One region of the Janthinobacterium sp. 1_2014MBL_MicDiv genome, then DNA from elsewhere that is predicted to be linked to it. Evidence: predicted binding sites of a transcription regulator. Region 1 holds the regulator's gene; each other region holds the start of a gene.
What was found. The regulator sigma-54, encoded in region 1, starts transcription at its own class of promoters, with help from an activator protein. The targets are predictions, from matches to a motif close to TGGCANGNAANCTGCTTT.

Region 1 (4,411 bases):
AGGCTGGCCGGCTGCCAGCGCGGTGCATTGTCCTTGTCGACCACCAGCGCGCGCACGCCTTCGAGCACCTCGCCATGCGCAAAATTGTGGCGCACCTGCGTGCGCTCCATGCGCAGGCAATCGGCCACGCCCAGGTGTGCGCCGCGCTGCAGTAATTCCAGGGTGACCGACATCATCAGCGGCGAGCGCAAACGCATTGCCGCCAGCGCCTTGGCCGCGAACGCACTGTCATCCTGCGCCAGCGATGCCATGATGGCCGCCACGGAAGCGGCACTGAAATGGCGGTCCAGCGCCGTGCGCGCGGCCGCCAGCACAGAGACGCCAGCCTGCGCCTGGAATGGCGCCGCCAGGGCCTTGATGGCCACCGGCAAGCCTTCACCGGGCGTCGACTCGAACAGGGCCGCCAGCGCCTCCATGGCCGTCTCCGGCAGATACACATCGGCCAGCCCTGTATACAGCGCATCGGCCGCGCCGATGGTCAGGCCCGTCAAGCCCAGGTACAGACCCAGCTGGCCAGGCAGGCGCGACAGGAAATAGCTGCCGCCCACATCGGGGAACAGGCCAATATTGACTTCTGGCATGGCCATGCGCGTGCGGCCCGTCACGATGCGCAAGCGGTTGCCGGGGCCGGCCTGCGCCACGCCCATGCCGCCGCCCATCACCACGCCATCCATCACGGCGATATACGGTTTCGGATAGAAATGGATTAAATGATTTAAAGCATATTCTTCTGTAAAGAAATCTTCCAGCAATGCACTGCCACCCTGCGGCGTGGCCCGGCCCGCATCGTAAAAGAAGCGGATGTCGCCGCCGGCGCACAGGGCTTTTTCGCTGCTCGAGCGTATCACCACGGCGTCCACCTGCGGATCGTCGCGCCAGGCCAGCAAGGCGGCACTCATGGTGCGCACCATCTCCAGCGACAGGGAATTCAAGGCTTTCGGGCGGTCGAGCACGATGTGCGCGGTGCGGTTGCGGATGGAGGTGTGGACGAAGTCGCTCATGGCAGGCAGGCAAGAAGTGAAAGTGCCAACATTCTAGCGCCTGCAGGAGCAACCTTGCGTTCGGCCAGGCGATCCGTGCGCAAGGGTGACGGGCGCAAAAAAGGGCGCAAGATGTGCGCCCTTAGTTGATCACAACTGCGAGAAGCGGGTGGCCTTAGACGGCGACGACGGCTTCATCCTCTGAGTTGTCTGGCAGATGCTTGATCGCCTCTTTACCGTGCCCTTGCACTTTGCTTTTGTATTTCATCACTTGCCGGTCCAGCTTGTCGATCAGGGTATCGATCGCGGCATACAGGTCTTGCGCCAGGCTTTCCACATAGACGGTCTTGCCACTCAGACGCAGGTTGACTTCGGCCTTTTGACGCTTTTCTTTCTCTTTGAGGTTGTCCACGGTCAGAATCACGGCGATATCGATAACGTGATCGAAATGACGTTTCACGCGCTCCAGCTTCGTTTGTACGTATTCACGAATGGCTGGTGTCACTTCGAGATGATGTCCGCTGATGGTGAGATTCATACACACTCCTAAAGATGATCGGGTTCGTGCGGTATCCATCGTATCCGGCCCGCAGAGGAACCGAAAAAACTACAAGCACTTACGCAGACTCACTGGCGGAATTTTCAACGCTTCCCGGTATTTGGCAACAGTACGTCGCGCAATCACCATGCCTTGTTCTCCCAGCATGTCCGCAATCTTACTGTCGGATAAAGGATTTTTAGGGTCTTCTGCTCCTGTCAGTTGCACGATCAATGCCCGTATCGCCGTCGATGACGCTTCGCCCCCCGCTTCGGTGGCGACGTGGCTACCAAAGAAATATTTCAACTCGAACATGCCGTGCGGGGTCAGCATGTACTTTTGAGTTGTTACCCGCGAGATAGTACTCTCGTGTAAACCCAGTGTATCAGCTATTTCACGGAGCACAAGGGGGCGCATGGCAACGGCCCCATGCGAGAAAAAGTTCTTTTGTCTTTCTACTATCGCCTGCGCCACGCGCAGGATCGTGTCGAAGCGCTGGCGCATATTCTTGATCAGCCACTTGGCTTCCTGCAACTGTGCACCCATGGCGCCTTCGCCCTTGCCCTGCTTGAGCAGGTTGGCATACATGGCATTGACGCGCAGGCGCGGCATGACGTCATTGTTCAGCGTCACCTGCCAGCCATTGCGCGCGCGCTTGACAACCACGTCCGGCACCACGTAGTCGGAAACGTCGGAAGCGAACACGGCGCCCGGGTGCGGATTGCACAGGCGAATCACGGTCTGCGCCTCGCGCAAGTCTTCGTCGTCGCAATCGAGGGCTTTTTTCAGCTTGTTGAAATCGCGCTGGGCAAACCAGGCCAGGTGCTTTTCCACGATGACGATGGCCATGCGGCGCGTCACCAGGGCGATATGCGGCAAACGCTTGATTTGCAGCGCCAGGCATTCGGAGGCGTTGCGCGCCCCCACGCCTGGCGGATCGAAGCTTTGCAGCAGCGCCAGTGCCGTGCGCAGCTCGTCGGCGTCGATGTCCAGCTCCGCCGGCAGGCGCGCCAGGATGTCGTCGAGCGACTCTTCCAGGTAGCCATTGTCGTCGAGGGCGTCGATGATCAGCTCGACCAGCGCGCGGTCGCGCAATTCGAGCACCGTCACGCGCATCTGCTCCATCAGGTGTTCGCGCAAGGTGCAGTGATGGGCTTCGAGTTGCGGACGGGCATCTTCGTCGTCGGGCGCCTTGCCACGGCTCGCTTCGCTCCAGTCGCTGTCGCCGCCATCCATGGCGGCCGGACTCTCGCCCGCCTCGCCGTCAAACCCATCCGCTTCGGCCGGCGCGGCGGGCGCCTCCTGGCTCGGTGGCTGGGGCGGTGCCTCGGCCGGCGCGGCCGTCGAACTCAAGGCGCCATCGGACAGCAGGCGCAACGAGCGGTCGAGCGGATCGTCGAGACGCTCGAGCAGGGGATTGTCCGTCAACAGCTGCTCTAGCTCCTGGTGCAATTCCAGGGTAGACAATTGCAACAGGCGTATCGATTGCTGCAACTGCGGCGTCAGTGCCAAGTGCTGCGAGGTGCGCAGCTGCAATGATTGTTTCATTGGCTCACATGCGGAAGTGTTCGCCCAGATAGACCCGGCGTACCGACTCGTTCGCGATGATGTCGTCGGGGCGTCCCGACGCCAGCACCGAGCCCTGGTTGATGATGTAGGCACGGTCGCAGATACCCAGCGTCTCGCGTACATTATGGTCGGTGATCAGCACACCGATATTGCGCTCCTTCAAGAAACGCACGATGCGCTGGATTTCGATCACGGCGATCGGGTCGACGCCGGCGAACGGTTCGTCGAGCAGCACGAAACGCGGGTCCGTGGCCAGCGCACGGGCGATTTCCACGCGGCGGCGCTCGCCGCCCGACAGCGACAGGGCCTGGTTCTCGCGCAGCTTTTCAATCTGCAAGTCGGCCAGCAATTTATCCAGGCGCTCCTCGATCTCGGCCTTCGTCAACGGACGGCCTTCGACGGTCTGGATTTCCAGCACGGCGCGGATATTGTCTTCCACCGTCAGCTTGCGGAAAACGGACGCTTCCTGCGGCAGATAGGACAGGCCCATCTGCGCGCGGCGGTGGATCGGCAGCCTGGAAATATCCACGCCGCTGATATCGATGGTACCGCCATCCGACGGCACCAGGCCGACGATCATGTAGAACGAGGTGGTCTTGCCGGCGCCGTTCGGCCCCAGCAGACCCACCACTTCACCGCATTCGACTTGCAGCGAAACATCATGCACGACTTGCCGCTTGCCATAGGTCTTTTGCAGCCCGCGGACGATCAGGGTACTGCCGCAACGTGTATTTTCCATTATTTCTTTCCTGGCGCGGGCGCCGCCGGCGCTTTCTCCGCCGCGGGTGCCTTGGTCTTCGGCTGGATCACCATGCGCACGCTACCGGCGCCCGGGGCGCTGGTGCCGCTGTCACTGTTTTCCATCTTGAACACTTCGTTGCGGCTGTCATATGAAATGAAGGCGCCATTGGCCACATCGGTGATTTTCGTGCCTTCCAGGCGCGTCAGCTTGGCCTTGGAAAACAGTTTCACCACTTCCGTCTTGTTATCGTATTCCACGCGCTCCGCTTCGCCTTCGACCCACAGGTCGCCCGCGCCATCGCGCTTCTGGCGGAAGGTGGCCAGCTTGCCCGGATCGGCCCAGAAGGTGATGAACTGGTAGCCTTGCGGGTCTTCCGTGATCAGGGCCCGCCCCGCCTTCATGGTCAAGGTGCCCTTCACCAGCACCACGTCGCCCGTCAGAGTACGGACTTGCTTGATGTCATCCATCTGGCCGCGCTGGGCCGTGATGACGGCTTCCTTCTCGGAATCGGCCTTCTCGGCATGCGCCGCACCCATCACGCCCAGCGAGCAGACGGTCGACAATAGAGTCAACAGCAAGATG
Region 2 (4,411 bases), 2.8 Mb from region 1:
TTACGCGCATCACCGGCTATACGGCGCAGGAAGTGCTGGGCACCGACATCATGCGCCTGCACGCGCAGTACACGGGCGAAGCCGTGCTGCTGGCCATGCGCCAGGGACTGCGCAGCAGCGGCTGCTGGTCGGGCGAGGTGCAGACGCGGCGCAAGAGCGGCGACACCTATCCCTGCCTGCTCAGCGTCTCCACCGTGCATGGCCCGGACGGCGCCGTCGTCAATTACGTGGGCGTCTTCCTCGACATCAGCGAGCGCAAGGCCGAGCAGCACCTGATCGATTTCCTGTCCTACCACGACGCGCTGACGGGCTTGCCGAACCGCGTGCTGATGCGCGAGCGCTTCGAACAGGCGCGCGTGAACGCCGTGCGCGACGGCCAGCAGGTGGTGCTGATGTGCCTGGACCTGGACCGCTTCAAGAACATCAACGACTCGCACGGCCAGGCCGTGGGCGACAAGGCGCTGCAGGTGGTGGCGCGCTTCCTGACGGGCTGCGTGCGCGAAGGCGACACGGTGGCGCGCCAGGGCGGCGACGAATTCCAGATCCTGCTGCAGGACGACGCCCTGCTGGGGCGTACGCTTGCGCTGGCGCAAACCATCCTGGCCGGCCTGCGCGGGGAGCTCAGCGTCGACGGCGAGCGCCTGGCCCTGACCACCAGCATCGGCATCGCCCTGTGTCCGGCCGACGGCGACAGCCTCGACGACCTGCTGCGCCACGCCGACACGGCGCTGGTGCGCGCCAAGGAAATGGGGCGCGACCACTACGCCTTCTTCACGGAGCGCATGGGCAGCGATATCCGCGCCCGCCTGGCCATGCAGCAGCAGCTGCGCGGCGCCATCGGCCGCGATGAATTCGAGGTGCACTACCAGCCGCAGATGTGTCTGCGCACGGGCGCCATGCTGGGCGCGGAAGCGCTGCTGCGCTGGGACAATCCGGTATTGGGCAAGGTGCCGCCCGGCCTGTTCATCGCGCTGGCCGAGGAATACGGCTCGATCACGGCCATCGGCGAATGGGTGCTGGAAAGCGTCTGCGCGCAGATCCGCAGCTGGCACGACGCGGGCCTGGGCAGCATCAAGGTGGCCGTCAACCTGTCCGGCAAGCAGTTTGCGCAGGACCGCACGGTGCCGTTCGTCGAGGCGACCCTGCGCAAGTACGGCATCGCGCCGGCCTGCCTGGGCATCGAAATCACGGAAAGCACGGTGATGGGCGATCCGGACAAGGCCGTGGCGGCCCTCACGCGCCTGAAGGATATCGGCGTCGGCATTTCGCTCGACGATTTCGGCACCGGCTATTCCAGCCTGGGCTACCTGAAGCGCTTTCCCATTGACGTGCTGAAAATCGACAAATCCTTCGTCGACGACGTCACCACCAGCAGCAGCGACGCGGCCATCGCCCGCTCCGTCATCTCGCTGGCGCACAACCTCGACATGCGCGTCATCGCCGAAGGCGTGGAAACGCGCGCGCAGGTCGATTTCCTGACGGAGCACGGCTGCGACGAAATGCAGGGCTATTATTTCAGCCGCCCGCTGGCCGCCGCGCCCTTCACGGCGCTGCTGCGCGAACGGCGCGTGCTCGACGTGGCGTAAGCACGCCGCCGCGCCCTGCATGCGCCGCGGTGCGCCGGCCGCACCATTGCGGTGCGGCTGCCGCAGGACGGTGCAGCATTCTCACCATTCCTTCTCTTGAAGCTGGCACATATCCTGCTTAGGTCATTGCTTATTTACGCGATCGCCCCGCATGCCAGACAGCACCTCTCCAGCCACGCCCCATGAGGCCAGCGCGCACAGCGCCTGGCAGGCACGTTTGCGCCTGGGCTTTGCGCTGGACGCCGGCGTCAGCCGCCTCGTCGAGCGCACCCACAGCGGCCCCCTACGCGTGCAAAAGCCGCTGTATCCGGAAGGCGAAGGCGTCTGCCACGCCATCATCATCCATCCGCCCGGCGGCGTCGTGGGCGGCGACCAGCTGGCCGTGAACGCCACGGTGGGCGACGGCGCGCATGCCTTCCTGACGTCGCCGGGCGCCGCCAAATGGTACCGCGCCAACGGCCACGTCTCGGGCCAGCACGTCGCGCTGCGCGTCGGCGCCGGCGCGGCCATCGAGTGGCTGCCGCAGGAAAGCATCTTCTTCGACCAGGCTTGCGTGCGCCTGCGCCATGAAGTGGAGCTGGCGACGGACGCCAGCTACATCGGCTGCGACATCGTCTGCCTGGGCCGCAGCGCCTCGGGCGAAACGTTCAACACCGGCAGCATCGCCCAGCACGTGCAGATACGCCGCGGCGGCAAGCTGCTGTGGTGGGAGCAGGGCGTGCTGGCCGCCGGCGGCGCGCTGATGGCCAGCCCGCTGGGCCTGGCCGGCCACAGCGTGTGCGCCACCCTGATCGGCGTCGGCCCGCCGCTTGTCCCCGCTGTGCTGGCCGCCTTGCGCGAGATCAAGGTGCCGGCCGGCGCCGCGTTTGGCGCCACGCAGATGAAATCGCTGGTGGTGGTGCGCCTGCTGTGCGACGACAGCGAGGCGGCGCGCCACATCATGCTGGCCGCCTGGCAGCTGCTGCGGCCCGCCTTGCTGGGGCGCGACGCTGTTGTTCCGCGCAGCTGGAATACCTGACGATGAAAGGAAAGACATGGACCTGACTCCCCGCGAAAAGGACAAGCTGCTGATCTTCACGGCCGCATTGCTGGCCGAGCGGCGCCTGGCGCGCGGCCTGAAGCTCAATTACCCGGAAGCGGTGGCGCTGATCAGCGCCGCCATCATGGAGGGCGCGCGCGATGGCAAGTCGGTGGCGCAGCTGATGTCGGACGGCACAAGGATACTCGCGCGCGCCGACGTCATGGACGGCATCGCCGAGATGATCCCCGACATCCAGGTGGAAGCGACTTTCCCCGACGGCAGCAAGCTGGTGACCGTGCATCACCCGATACCGTAGTTTTCTGACCGGCCAGGGCGCCATCCGCGCCATGGCTGTTTTGCGCCGGCGACCGGCCGGCAAGCGTTGCGATCTTTGAAGGAGTCCCACATGACCCCAGGCGAGTACAGATTGGAAGAGGGCGAAATCAGCCTGAATGCGGGCCGCGCCACGGCCACCGTGGTGGTGGCCAACCGGGGCGACCGGCCGATCCAGGTCGGCTCGCATTTTCACTTTTTCGAAGTCAACCCGGCGCTGTCGTTCGAGCGCTGGCGCGCGTATGGCATGCGCCTCAATATCACGGCCGGTACCGCCGTGCGCTTCGAGCCGGGCCAGCAGCGCACGGTGGAGCTGGTGGCGCTGGCGGGCGAGCGCAAGGTCTTCGGCTTCAATGGCGAAGTGATGGGCGAACTGCAGGACACCCCACCGGGAAAGGATTGAGATGGCCAGCATTCCCCGCAGCGCGTATGCCGAGATGTTCGGCCCCACCACAGGCGACCGCATCCGCCTGGCCGATACGGAGCTGTTCATCGAGATCGAGCATGACTACGCCATCTACGGCGAAGAAGTGAAGTTCGGTGGCGGCAAGGTGATCCGCGACGGCATGGGCCAGTCGCAGCGCTGCGCGGCCGAGGTGATGGACACCGTCATCACGAATGCCGTCATCCTCGACCACTGGGGCATCGTGAAAGCCGACATCGGCCTGAAAAATGGCCTGATCTTCGGCATCGGCAAGGCGGGCAATCCGGACATCCAGCCCGGCGTCACCCTGGCCATCGGCGGCGCCACGGAGATCATCGCCGGCGAAGGCATGATCGTCACGGCCGGCGGCGTCGACACGCACATCCACTTCATCTGCCCGCAGCAGATCGAGGAGGCGCTGATGAGCGGCGTCACCACCATGCTCGGTGGCGGCACGGGACCGGCCGTCGGCACGGCCGCCACCACCTGCACGCCGGGGCCATGGCATCTGCACGCCATGCTGGCGGCCGCCGACGCCTTTCCGATGAACCTGGGCTTCATGGGCAAGGGCAATGTCAGCCTGCCGCTGCCCCTGGAAGAGCAGGTGCGCGCGGGCGCCATCGGCCTCAAACTGCACGAGGACTGGGGCAGCACGCCGGCCGCCATCGACAACTGCCTGTCGGTGGCCGAGCGCATGGATATCCAGGTGGCGCTGCACAGCGACACGTTGAACGAAGGCGGCTTCCTCGAGCACACGCTGGCCGCCTTCAAGGACCGCACCATCCACACCTTCCACACGGAAGGGGCGGGCGGCGGCCATGCGCCCGACATCATCGCCGCCGTCGGCCAGGCCAACGTGCTGCCTTCGTCGACCAATCCCACGCGCCCGTTCACCGTCAACACGCTCGACGAGCACCTGGACATGCTGATGGTGTGCCACCACCTGGATCCGGCCATTGCGGAAGACGTGGCGTTTGCCGAGTCGCGCATCCGCCGCGAAACCATCGCCGCCGAAGACATCCTGCACGATATCGGCGCCATTTCGAT
Region 3 (4,411 bases), 210 kb from region 1:
CTGGTTCAATTTGCCCTGGCGCGCCAATTGCAGGGCCGACGCCGCCGCCACGCGCGTGGCGATTTGTTGCGTGCCTTCGCCAGCACCGGCTTGCCTGCCCAGCGACGCCGGCGGCATGGCCGCCACTTCAATCTGCAAGTCGATACGGTCGAGTAGCGGTCCGGACAAGCGGCCGTGGTAGCGCAGCACAGCGTCCGGCGTGCACCGGCAGCGGCCGGATGCGTGGCCCAGATAACCGCAGGGACACGGGTTCATGGCGGCGATCAGCTGGAAGCGGGCGGGAAAATCGGCTTGGCGGGCCGCGCGCGAAATGGTGATGACGCCCGATTCCATGGGCTGGCGCAGCACGTCGAGCACTTTGCGGTCGAATTCGGCAATTTCATCGAGGAAGAGCACGCCGCAGTGCGCCAGCGAAATTTCGCCGGGCCGCGGAACATTGCCTCCGCCCACCAAGGCCACGCCGGAAGCCGTCTGATGGGGCGCACGATAGGGGCGCCGTTTCCAGTGTTCCACTTTAAAATTGCCGCCCAGCGAATGCACGGCGGCCGATTCCAGCGCCTCTTCGTCGCTCATCGGTGGCAGCATGCCGGGAAAACGGCTGGCCAGCATGGTCTTGCCTGCACCAGGCGGACCCACCATCAGGACGTTGTGGCCGCCAGCGGCAGCCACTTCCAGCGCGCGCCGCGCTTGCTGTTGTCCCTGCACATCGGCAAAGTCCGGATACAGGAAAGCGGGTGCAGCCGGCATGGGCTGGTGGCGCTGCAGGGGCGTATGGCTGGCGCGCGCGGCAAAATGCGCGCATACCTCGAGCAGGGTGTGGGCTGGGTAGATGCCGGCATCGCGGACGAGCGCCGCCTCGTCCGCGTTCGCGTGCGGCAAGATGAAGGCGCGCGGCACGCCGGTCTTGTCGCGTTGCATGGCAAACGTCATGGCCAGCGCGCCCCGGATGGGACGTAGCTGTCCTGACAGCGACAGTTCGCCAGCGAATTCATAGTGGTGTAATTGGTCGCCCGGCAATTGGCCGGAGGCGGCCAGAATGCCTAGCGCGATGGGCAGGTCGAAACGGCCCGATTCCTTGGGCAGATCCGCCGGGGCCAGGTTGGCCGTGATGCGCCGCGCCGGCATGTCAAAACCGCAGTTTTGCAGCGCGGCACGTACGCGGTCGCGCGATTCCTTCACTTCCGTATCCGGCAAGCCGACGATCGTAAAGGACGGCAAGCCATTGGCAAGATGGACTTCGACACTTACCTCGGGCGCTTCCATGCCGGCCAGGGCACGGCTTTTCAGGACTGCCAGACTCATCAGATCCCCCTGTAGCGCGGGCGCGGGCAGGATCAGTCTAGTCCTTGAAACGGCGTGCGGCTTGCGCTATGCCAGCAAGAACGCCGATTACGGCGCCTTGCGTGCGGCGATTTACGCTTTTGGATCGTTCAGGCGCGTTTCCAGTTCGATCAGGCGCAATTCCAGTGCATCGAGCTTGGCGCGGGTCTTGGCCAGGACCTGGGCCTGGATATCGAATTCCTCGCGCGTGACGAGATCCAGGCGGGCGAAGCCCTGGGTCATCATCGATTTCACGTTCTTCTCGATATCCTTGGCCGGCGAGTTTTCGATGGCTTGATGGATCTTGCCTTGCAAGTCGTTAAAGAAGGTATTCATGTCCATGGTCAGTCCTTTTATGGTGCGGCCTGTGCATCGCACCATTGCGGTGCACAGCGGCGTTAATCTGGTGCGAAACTGGGCAAATTCACAATGCTTTAGCCGCCCGTTCCCGCATGCCCAGGGGCTTGCAGGGTATGTATGGACGGAAACGCACCTGTCAAGGTGGCAATGGAGCTGGCACGTATTCTGCTAAAGCATGGATGAACGCTTTGTGATCTCCAGCCAAGATTTTAAACCTCAACCGCTTTAAAAGTTCAATAAAAGGGAATCGCCATGAAGAATCTGTCCAAGAACATGACTTTAGCAGCAGCGTTGACACTGGCCATGACCGCCGTGTGCGGCAGCGCGATGGCGCAGGAAGCGGCAGCGGCGCCCGCCGCCGAAGCTGTGCCCGACAACGTGGTCAGCTACAACGTGGCGCTGACCAGCGATTACCGTTACCGTGGTCTGTCGCAAAGCCGCCTGAAACCTGCCGTCAGCGGCGGCGCCGACTATACGCACAATCCGACTGGCCTGTACGTGGGCACCTGGTTGTCGAGCATCAAATGGATCAAGGATGGCGGCGGCGATACGGATCTGGAATGGGATATCTACGGCGGCAAGCGCGGCGAACTCAGCAAGGATTTCACGTATGACGTGGGCGGCCTGTATTACTTCTATCCCTCGAACGGCCTGAGCACGAATGCGAATACCTTCGAACTGTACGGCCAGCTCGGTTATGGCCCGCTATATATCAAGTACTCGCATTCGACGACGAATCTGTTCGGCGTGGCCGACAGCAAGAATAGCGGTTACCTGGACCTGGGCGCCAACGTGGAAGTGCATGATGGCTACATGCTGAACCTGCACGTGGGCCGGCAAAAGGTCGAGCACAACAATTCCCTCAGCTATAGCGATTACAAGATCGGCGTGACCAAGGACTTCGGCATGGCGACCGTGTCGCTGGCTGCCGTGAAGGCCAACATCGCTTCGCTGGCGCCCAATGGCAAGAATCTGGCGAAAACGGGCCTCGTATTGACTGTTTCCAAAACCTTTTAAGCGAGACTGCCATGAAAATGATTACTGCAATCATTAAACCGTTCAAACTGGACGAAGTGCGCGAAGCCTTGTCGGCTATCAATGTGCAAGGGATTACCGTCACCGAAGTGAAGGGGTTCGGCCGTCAGAAAGGCCATACGGAACTGTACCGTGGCGCCGAGTATGTGGTTGATTTCCTGCCAAAAACCAAAATCGAAGCGGCGGTCGACGACGCCATTGTCGACCAGGCCATCGAAGCCATCGAGGGCGCCGCGCGCACCGGTAAAATCGGCGATGGCAAGATTTTTGTGTACAACCTGGAACAGGTCATCCGCATCCGGACCGGTGAAACCGGCAACGAAGCGCTCTAAGGGGAATATTGATGCGTAAAAATATAACAACATTGTTAGCTGGGTTAGCCTGTCTGTGTGCGTTTGGGGTTGCCGCGCCCAGTTTTGCCGATGCCCCGGCCAAGCCGGAAGCCGTGACGGCCGCTGTTGCCACGCCTGCCGCGACGCCGGCGCCCGATGCCGCCGTGCCGGCTGCCGCGCCAGCCGCCGCCGCTCCTGCCCCAGCGGCTGCCGCGCCGGCGCCCGTCGCCAACAAGGGCGACACCAGTTTCATGATGATCTGCACCGTGCTGGTGATCCTGATGACGATCCCAGGTCTGGCCCTGTTCTACGGCGGCCTGGTGCGCTCGAAGAACATGCTGTCGGTATTGATGCAAGTGTTCATGGTGTTTTCCCTGGTGGTGGTGCTGTGGTGCATTTATGGCTATTCGGTCGCCTTCACGGAGAAAACCGCCTTCTTCGGCGGCTTCGACCGTCTCTTCCTGAATGGCATCTGGGATCCGGCCAAGGGCACGTTTGCCGCCGCCGCCACCTTCAGCAAGGGCGTCGTCATTCCCGAGTTCGTGTTTGTCGCCTTCCAGGGCACGTTTGCCGCGATTACCTGCTCGCTGATCGTCGGTGCCTTTGCCGAACGCGCCAAGTTTTCCGCCGTGCTGGCCTTCGTCGTACTGTGGTTCACGTTTGCCTACCTGCCAGCGGCGCACATGGTCTGGTTCTGGACCGGCCCTGACCTGATCACCGATGCGGCGACGGCAGCCACCGAAGCGGCCAAGGCTGGCTGGATCTGGCAAAAAGGCGCGCTGGACTTCGCCGGCGGCACCGTGGTGCACATCAATGCCGCTATCGCCGGCCTGGTGGGCGCCATCATGATCGGCAAGCGCGTCGGCTACGGCCGTGAATCGATGGCGCCGCATTCGCTGACGATGACCATGATCGGCGCGTCCCTGCTGTGGGTGGGCTGGTTCGGTTTCAATGCCGGTTCCTCGATGGAAGCGGGCGACGTGGCGGCTCTGGCCTTCGTCAATACCATGCTGGCCACGGCTGCCGCCACCCTGTCGTGGGTGTTTGGCGAGTGGATTACCAAGGGCAAGCCTTCCATGCTCGGCGGCGCGTCCGGCGCCGTTGCCGGCCTGGTGGCCATTACCCCGGCGGCCGGCTTCGTCGGCCCGATGGGCGGCCTGGTCATCGGCTTGCTCGCCGGTATCGTCTGCCTGTGGGGCGTGAATGGCTTGAAACGCCTGATCGGTGCCGACGATTCGCTCGACGTGTTCGGCGTCCATGGCGTGGGCGGCATCCTCGGTGCCTTGCTGACGGGCGTGTTTGCGGCGCCGCAACTGGGCGGCCAGGGCATCTTCGACTATGTCACCAACAAGATGTCGGCCGAC
Region 4 (4,411 bases), 2.5 Mb from region 1:
TCCTGTGCCGCATCGGCGCCGGGCCGGCTGCCCGCGCGCGCTCCCTGCGCCGTCCGCTGTCCGAGCTGCTCGTGACACCGGCCACGGCGCCATGAGGCGGCGCCGTCCATGCCGGCGGCGCCCGTCAGCGCCGGCGCCTGCCCAAGCCGGTTGCGCCAGTCGCGCCGGCGACGGCGGCCAGCGCGGCCAGGCCTGCAGCCAGCAAGGGCAGGGTGCCCGGTAGCGGCATCGGCGTGGCGTGGCGCACATACGCCAGTTCGGAACTGTTGAGCATGTTCAATACCAGCGTGTAGCTGCCTGCCGCCAGCAGATTCGTGACGGCGCCAAACTGGCCGCCGCAGCTGGTGCCGATGCCCGTGCCGGTGGGCGTGCCGCAGCCGGTCGGATCGTAGGTGAACACGTTGCCGCTGGTCAGCGGCGCCTGGGCGTAGCCCGTATTCAGGCTGGCATCGTCGGCCAGTTCGGTGCCGCCGAGGATGCCCGAGCCGAGGCTGCCGTCGGGCGCCCAGTTGAAGACGATCTGGCCATTGCCGTCGATGATGCTGAAGGTGAGCGCCATATTCGTGCTGGCGGCCGATCCCGTGCCGGCCAGGGCATCCAGGTACAGCTGCATGAAGGGCAGGGCCTGGAAGTTGAAGGCCAAGGTCGCGCCCGGTTCGCCGACGACGAAGTTGACGGCCATGGCCGTGGTGGAGCCATTGCGCCCCGACGCGTCGGCGTTGCCGCTGCCCGTCAGGAAGGTTTCCGCCGCATTGACCGTATGCGTGCTTGTCGACCCCGGTGGAAAGGGTGGGATCTGCGACGTGACGATCTGCGCATCGCCGCGCGCATACGAGGCGTTGCCCATGCCTTGCTGCGTGAAATCGTTTTGCCCTTTGCTGACGGCGCCGCGCGCCGCTTGCGGTGCGTCAATCTCGTTGCTGCCGCCGTGGATGACGCTGCTGCCATTCAGGGTGGCCGTGGTGCGCGACAGGTCGATGTTGCTCAGCAAGGTGGTGGAACCCGTGGGATTGCTGATCACCAGGCCAAAGACGCTCGTGTACGCATAGCCATATGCCGCGGCGTGGGCTGCGTCGCTAGCCGCCAGCAACAGCATGGCCAGCAGCGCCGCGGGAAGGCGGTTACAAGAAAAAATGCTCATGAAAAATCCTCATCTCCTGCTCGGACGGCGGCATGGCGGCGGCTGTGCAGGCGGCGCCAGGCTGTAAGGAAAACCGACAGGCTTGCCGCATAAAAAAGGCGAGGAGACTACCCTCGCCTGTGAGTCCCCCTGTTAGCTGCTTCAGGCGCTGACCTTGCGGCGGCTGGCATAGCCCAATCCAGCCAGGCCCAGGCCCAGCAGGGCCAAGGTGCCCGGTTCCGGTGCCGCTTGCTGTTTCACGAGGTCCACGCTTTCCACCGCGTTCAGGGTCAGCGTGTAGTTGCCGGCGCTTAAGGCATTGCTGACGGCGCTGAAGTTGCCGCCGCAGCCCGTGCCTACGCCCGTGCCCGTGGGTGTGCCGCAGCCGGTGGGGTCATAGGTGAACAGATTGCCGCGCGTCAGGAAGTTGGTCGCCAGGCTGGTGTTCAGGTTGGCATCGTCGGCCGATTCCGTGCCGCCCGAGATGCCCGAGCCGACCACGCCGTCGGGTGTCCAGTTGAAGACCGTCGCGCCAGTCGAGTCGGTGATGGTGAAGGTGACCACCAGGTTGGCCGTCGCCGTGGACAGGGGGCCGACATTGTTTTGCAAGAAGACCTGCATGAAGGGCGAGGACAGGAAGTCAAAGCTCAGGGTTGCCGTTGGCGAGCCGACGACGAAGTTGACCGAGAAACCTGTGGTCGAGCCGTTGCGCCCGGAAGCGTCGGCCGTTCCGGAGGGGTCGTCCAGGTGGACTTCGGCCACGTTGACGGCTTGCGTGGAAGTGGAGCCGGGCGGGAACGAGGGGAATTGCGTGCTGACGATTTGCGCATCGCCGCGCGAATAGTTGCCCGACGGGCCTTGCTGCGTGAAGTCGTTCTCGCCCTTGGTGACGGCGCCGACCGTGGCGCGCGGCGAATCGAGTGTGCCGGGACCGCCCTGGATGACGCTCACGCCATTCAGGGTGGCCGTGCTGCGCGAGATGGTGGTGCTGTTCAGGGCCGTGATCGAGCCCGTGGCGGCGGCGATCTGCAGGCCGAAGATGTTGTTGTAGGAGTAGCCGTAGCCGCCCGCCTGGGCGCTACCGGCGGCGCACAGCATGGCCAGTGCCGCCGCGGCCGGGAGCAGTTTCAGTTGGGATAATTTCATTTGGATCACCTCACATCATGTGGTTGGGGAAGTCTTGCCTGAGCCCTGTCGGCAGGTGCTCATGGCCAGTACCAAGCGACTTCCATGCCAATGCATGAGATTCTTTTAAAATCAATGACTTGGCCGGCTTTTGTTGACGTGGTGCAGGTGTTGGCGCAGGCGCTGTAAGAAAAGCCGACGGCGGCCGTCAGGGCTGGCCGCCGTGGGGAGCCGGGGCCAGCAGGGCCCGGATGTTGGCCAGCAGGCGCGGCGCCGGCGGGCAAGCCTGGAAGGCGGCCGCCAGTTGCCGCGCCGCCAGCCTGGCCTGGGCATCGTCCAGCATCCGCGTGGCCGCATGGCGCAAGGCCGTTTCCTGGAAGCGGTCGGCGCGCAGCAGCAGGCCGGCGCCGGCGCCGACGATGCCATGCATGTTCAGGAACTGGTCGAGATTGCCGGCGATGCCGATCACGGGCACGCCCGCCGTCAGCGCCTGCTGGCTGGTGGGGCTGCCGCCGTTGCAAATGACCAGGCTGGCGCGGCGGGCGGCCGCATCGCCGGGCAGGAAGGGGGCGACAAAGGCGTTGGGCGGCACGGCATCGACGCGGATGGTGCCGGCCGTGGCCGCCAGCACGGTGACGGGCAGGGGGGCCAGCGCGCGCAGCACGCGCGGCAGCAGCTGGCCCTGGCCGGAACTGCCCAGGGTGACGTAGATGATGGGGCGTCCACTGCTCAGCTCCGCGCGCTGCCACCAGTCCGGCAGCTCGAGCGGCGGGGCCCAGATGACGGCGCCCAGGTAGTCGTGCGTGGGCGGCATGGCCTGCGGCGCAAACAGTTGCGGGATGTCCGCGTACAAGGTGCGGTCGGCATCCGTATAGGTGCGGCGCAGGTCGCTGCCCAGCGATGGCAGGCCGTGGTGGCGGCGCACGCGGTTCAGGGGCACGGCGTGCGAGGCGAAGGCCAGCGGGCGGATCAGGCGGAACAGGGGGTTGGCCAGCCAGATGGGCAGCACGCTGGTGAGGGGCAGGCTGGGCACCGTGTAATGCTGGCGCACGTGGGGACTCCAGTAGGCATTGCTGACGGTCATGTAGGGAATGCGCTGCAGGCGCGCACTGACGGACAGCGACAGGCGAAAGTCGCCGATGACGAGGTCGGGCTGCACGGTGTCGAGCAGGCGCAGATCGTCTGCCACGTATTGCAGCAGCGTGCTTTCTGTATAGACGGGCTTGCCTTTGGCCAGCGCCTGCAGAAATTGCTGTGAAGGTATGCTGTCGATGCGCCAGCGTCGCAACGCGGCTTGCCTGAAGCAGAAGTCATATCCGTCCGCGCAGGCAAAGTGCACGTCGTACGCATCCTCGTCCAAGCCTTGCGCCAGGCTCAGTGGGCGGCCGATATGGGCCAGGGTCACTGCCTCGGCCATGAAAAGAATTTTTGTGCGCGTCATTGGATGGGCTCTTGCGTCGTCTCCCGTGATGCAGTTTTGCCTGCCGGATGCCTGCAAGGTTGGAGTGGCGAACCGGCGTTTGGTTCCCGCCGCGCGTGGCCAGGCGTGGCTGCTGGGCGCCAGGCTTTCCCGTCATCGGCTAGAGTGAGCGTAAAGGAGGTCCGCCATGCACCCACTATCCCGCGATATTCCGCGGCGCGCGCACAGCACGCCAGAACCCGATATGCCGCCGCCGCCCGAAGGCGATCCGCTTACGCCGCCGCTGGAGCCGCCGCCGCACATCGATCCCGTGCCGGTCGAGGAGCCGACGCCGCCAGCGCCACCCGTCAAGATGGGGTGAGCGACAGGCGGCGTGCCGGCGCACCTGCCGCCACGCCCTTTATTTCCAGTCGGAAATGGAATGCGCGCGCGGCGGTATCGCCACGCCATTTAAACAACAAAAAAGCCAATAAATGTTGCCGAGTGGATACAAAATGCGTGCTAACTGCTGTGTGTCATGCGGCCGTCACGATTCTGTTCTTATAATGAGACATCATAAAAATTCTTGTACAGGAGACCATCATGGGCAATTCCTTGCATAACAAAATTTACCTGGGCAGGCGGCCCGCGATTACCGGCAAGAACCTGATGGCGCTCGCGGTGGCAGGCGCCGTGGCCGGTTGCGGCCTGGCGTGGTTGCTGCTGCGCACCTACAAATAAGCGTCAGCCAGCCCGTGTTTCAGCCA

Region 2: a site for sigma-54 is predicted at 1,690-1,707, ahead of YQ44_RS08845 (urease accessory protein UreD). Genes of this name have one in related genera too.
Region 3: a site for sigma-54 is predicted at 1,835-1,852, ahead of YQ44_RS23595 (TorF family putative porin). Genes of this name have one in related genera too.
Region 4: a site for sigma-54 is predicted at 2,339-2,356, ahead of YQ44_RS07775 (EDSAP-1 family PEP-CTERM protein). Genes of this name have one in related genera too.

The regions. Positions count from the first base shown of each region.
Region 1 covers NZ_CP011319.1:5,656,762-5,661,172, forward strand. Annotated here, with positions in the region: gene YQ44_RS24495 (enoyl-CoA hydratase/isomerase family protein) at 1-1,001, opposite strand, end outside; gene hpf (ribosome hibernation-promoting factor, HPF/YfiA family) at 1,156-1,518, opposite strand; gene YQ44_RS24505 (RNA polymerase factor sigma-54) at 1,588-3,066, opposite strand; gene lptB (LPS export ABC transporter ATP-binding protein) at 3,071-3,826, opposite strand; gene lptA (lipopolysaccharide transport periplasmic protein LptA) at 3,826-4,411, opposite strand, start outside.
Region 2 covers NZ_CP011319.1:1,986,703-1,991,113, forward strand. Annotated here, with positions in the region: gene YQ44_RS08840 (EAL domain-containing response regulator) at 1-1,586, shown strand, start outside; gene YQ44_RS08845 (urease accessory protein UreD) at 1,738-2,604, shown strand; gene YQ44_RS08850 (urease subunit gamma) at 2,621-2,923, shown strand; gene YQ44_RS08855 (urease subunit beta) at 3,014-3,343, shown strand; gene ureC (urease subunit alpha) at 3,345-4,411, shown strand, end outside.
Region 3 covers NZ_CP011319.1:5,450,823-5,455,233, reverse strand. Annotated here, with positions in the region: gene YQ44_RS23605 (YifB family Mg chelatase-like AAA ATPase) at 1-1,302, opposite strand, end outside; gene YQ44_RS23600 (accessory factor UbiK family protein) at 1,414-1,662, opposite strand; gene YQ44_RS23595 (TorF family putative porin) at 1,933-2,697, shown strand; gene YQ44_RS23590 (P-II family nitrogen regulator) at 2,709-3,047, shown strand; gene YQ44_RS23585 (ammonium transporter) at 3,059-4,411, shown strand, end outside.
Region 4 covers NZ_CP011319.1:1,743,872-1,748,282, forward strand. Annotated here, with positions in the region: gene YQ44_RS07765 (nitroreductase family protein) at 1-95, shown strand, start outside; gene YQ44_RS07770 (EDSAP-1 family PEP-CTERM protein) at 125-1,141, opposite strand; gene YQ44_RS07775 (EDSAP-1 family PEP-CTERM protein) at 1,283-2,266, opposite strand; gene YQ44_RS07780 (glycosyltransferase) at 2,454-3,686, opposite strand; gene YQ44_RS28735 (hypothetical protein) at 3,853-4,026, shown strand; gene YQ44_RS28740 (hypothetical protein) at 4,248-4,385, shown strand.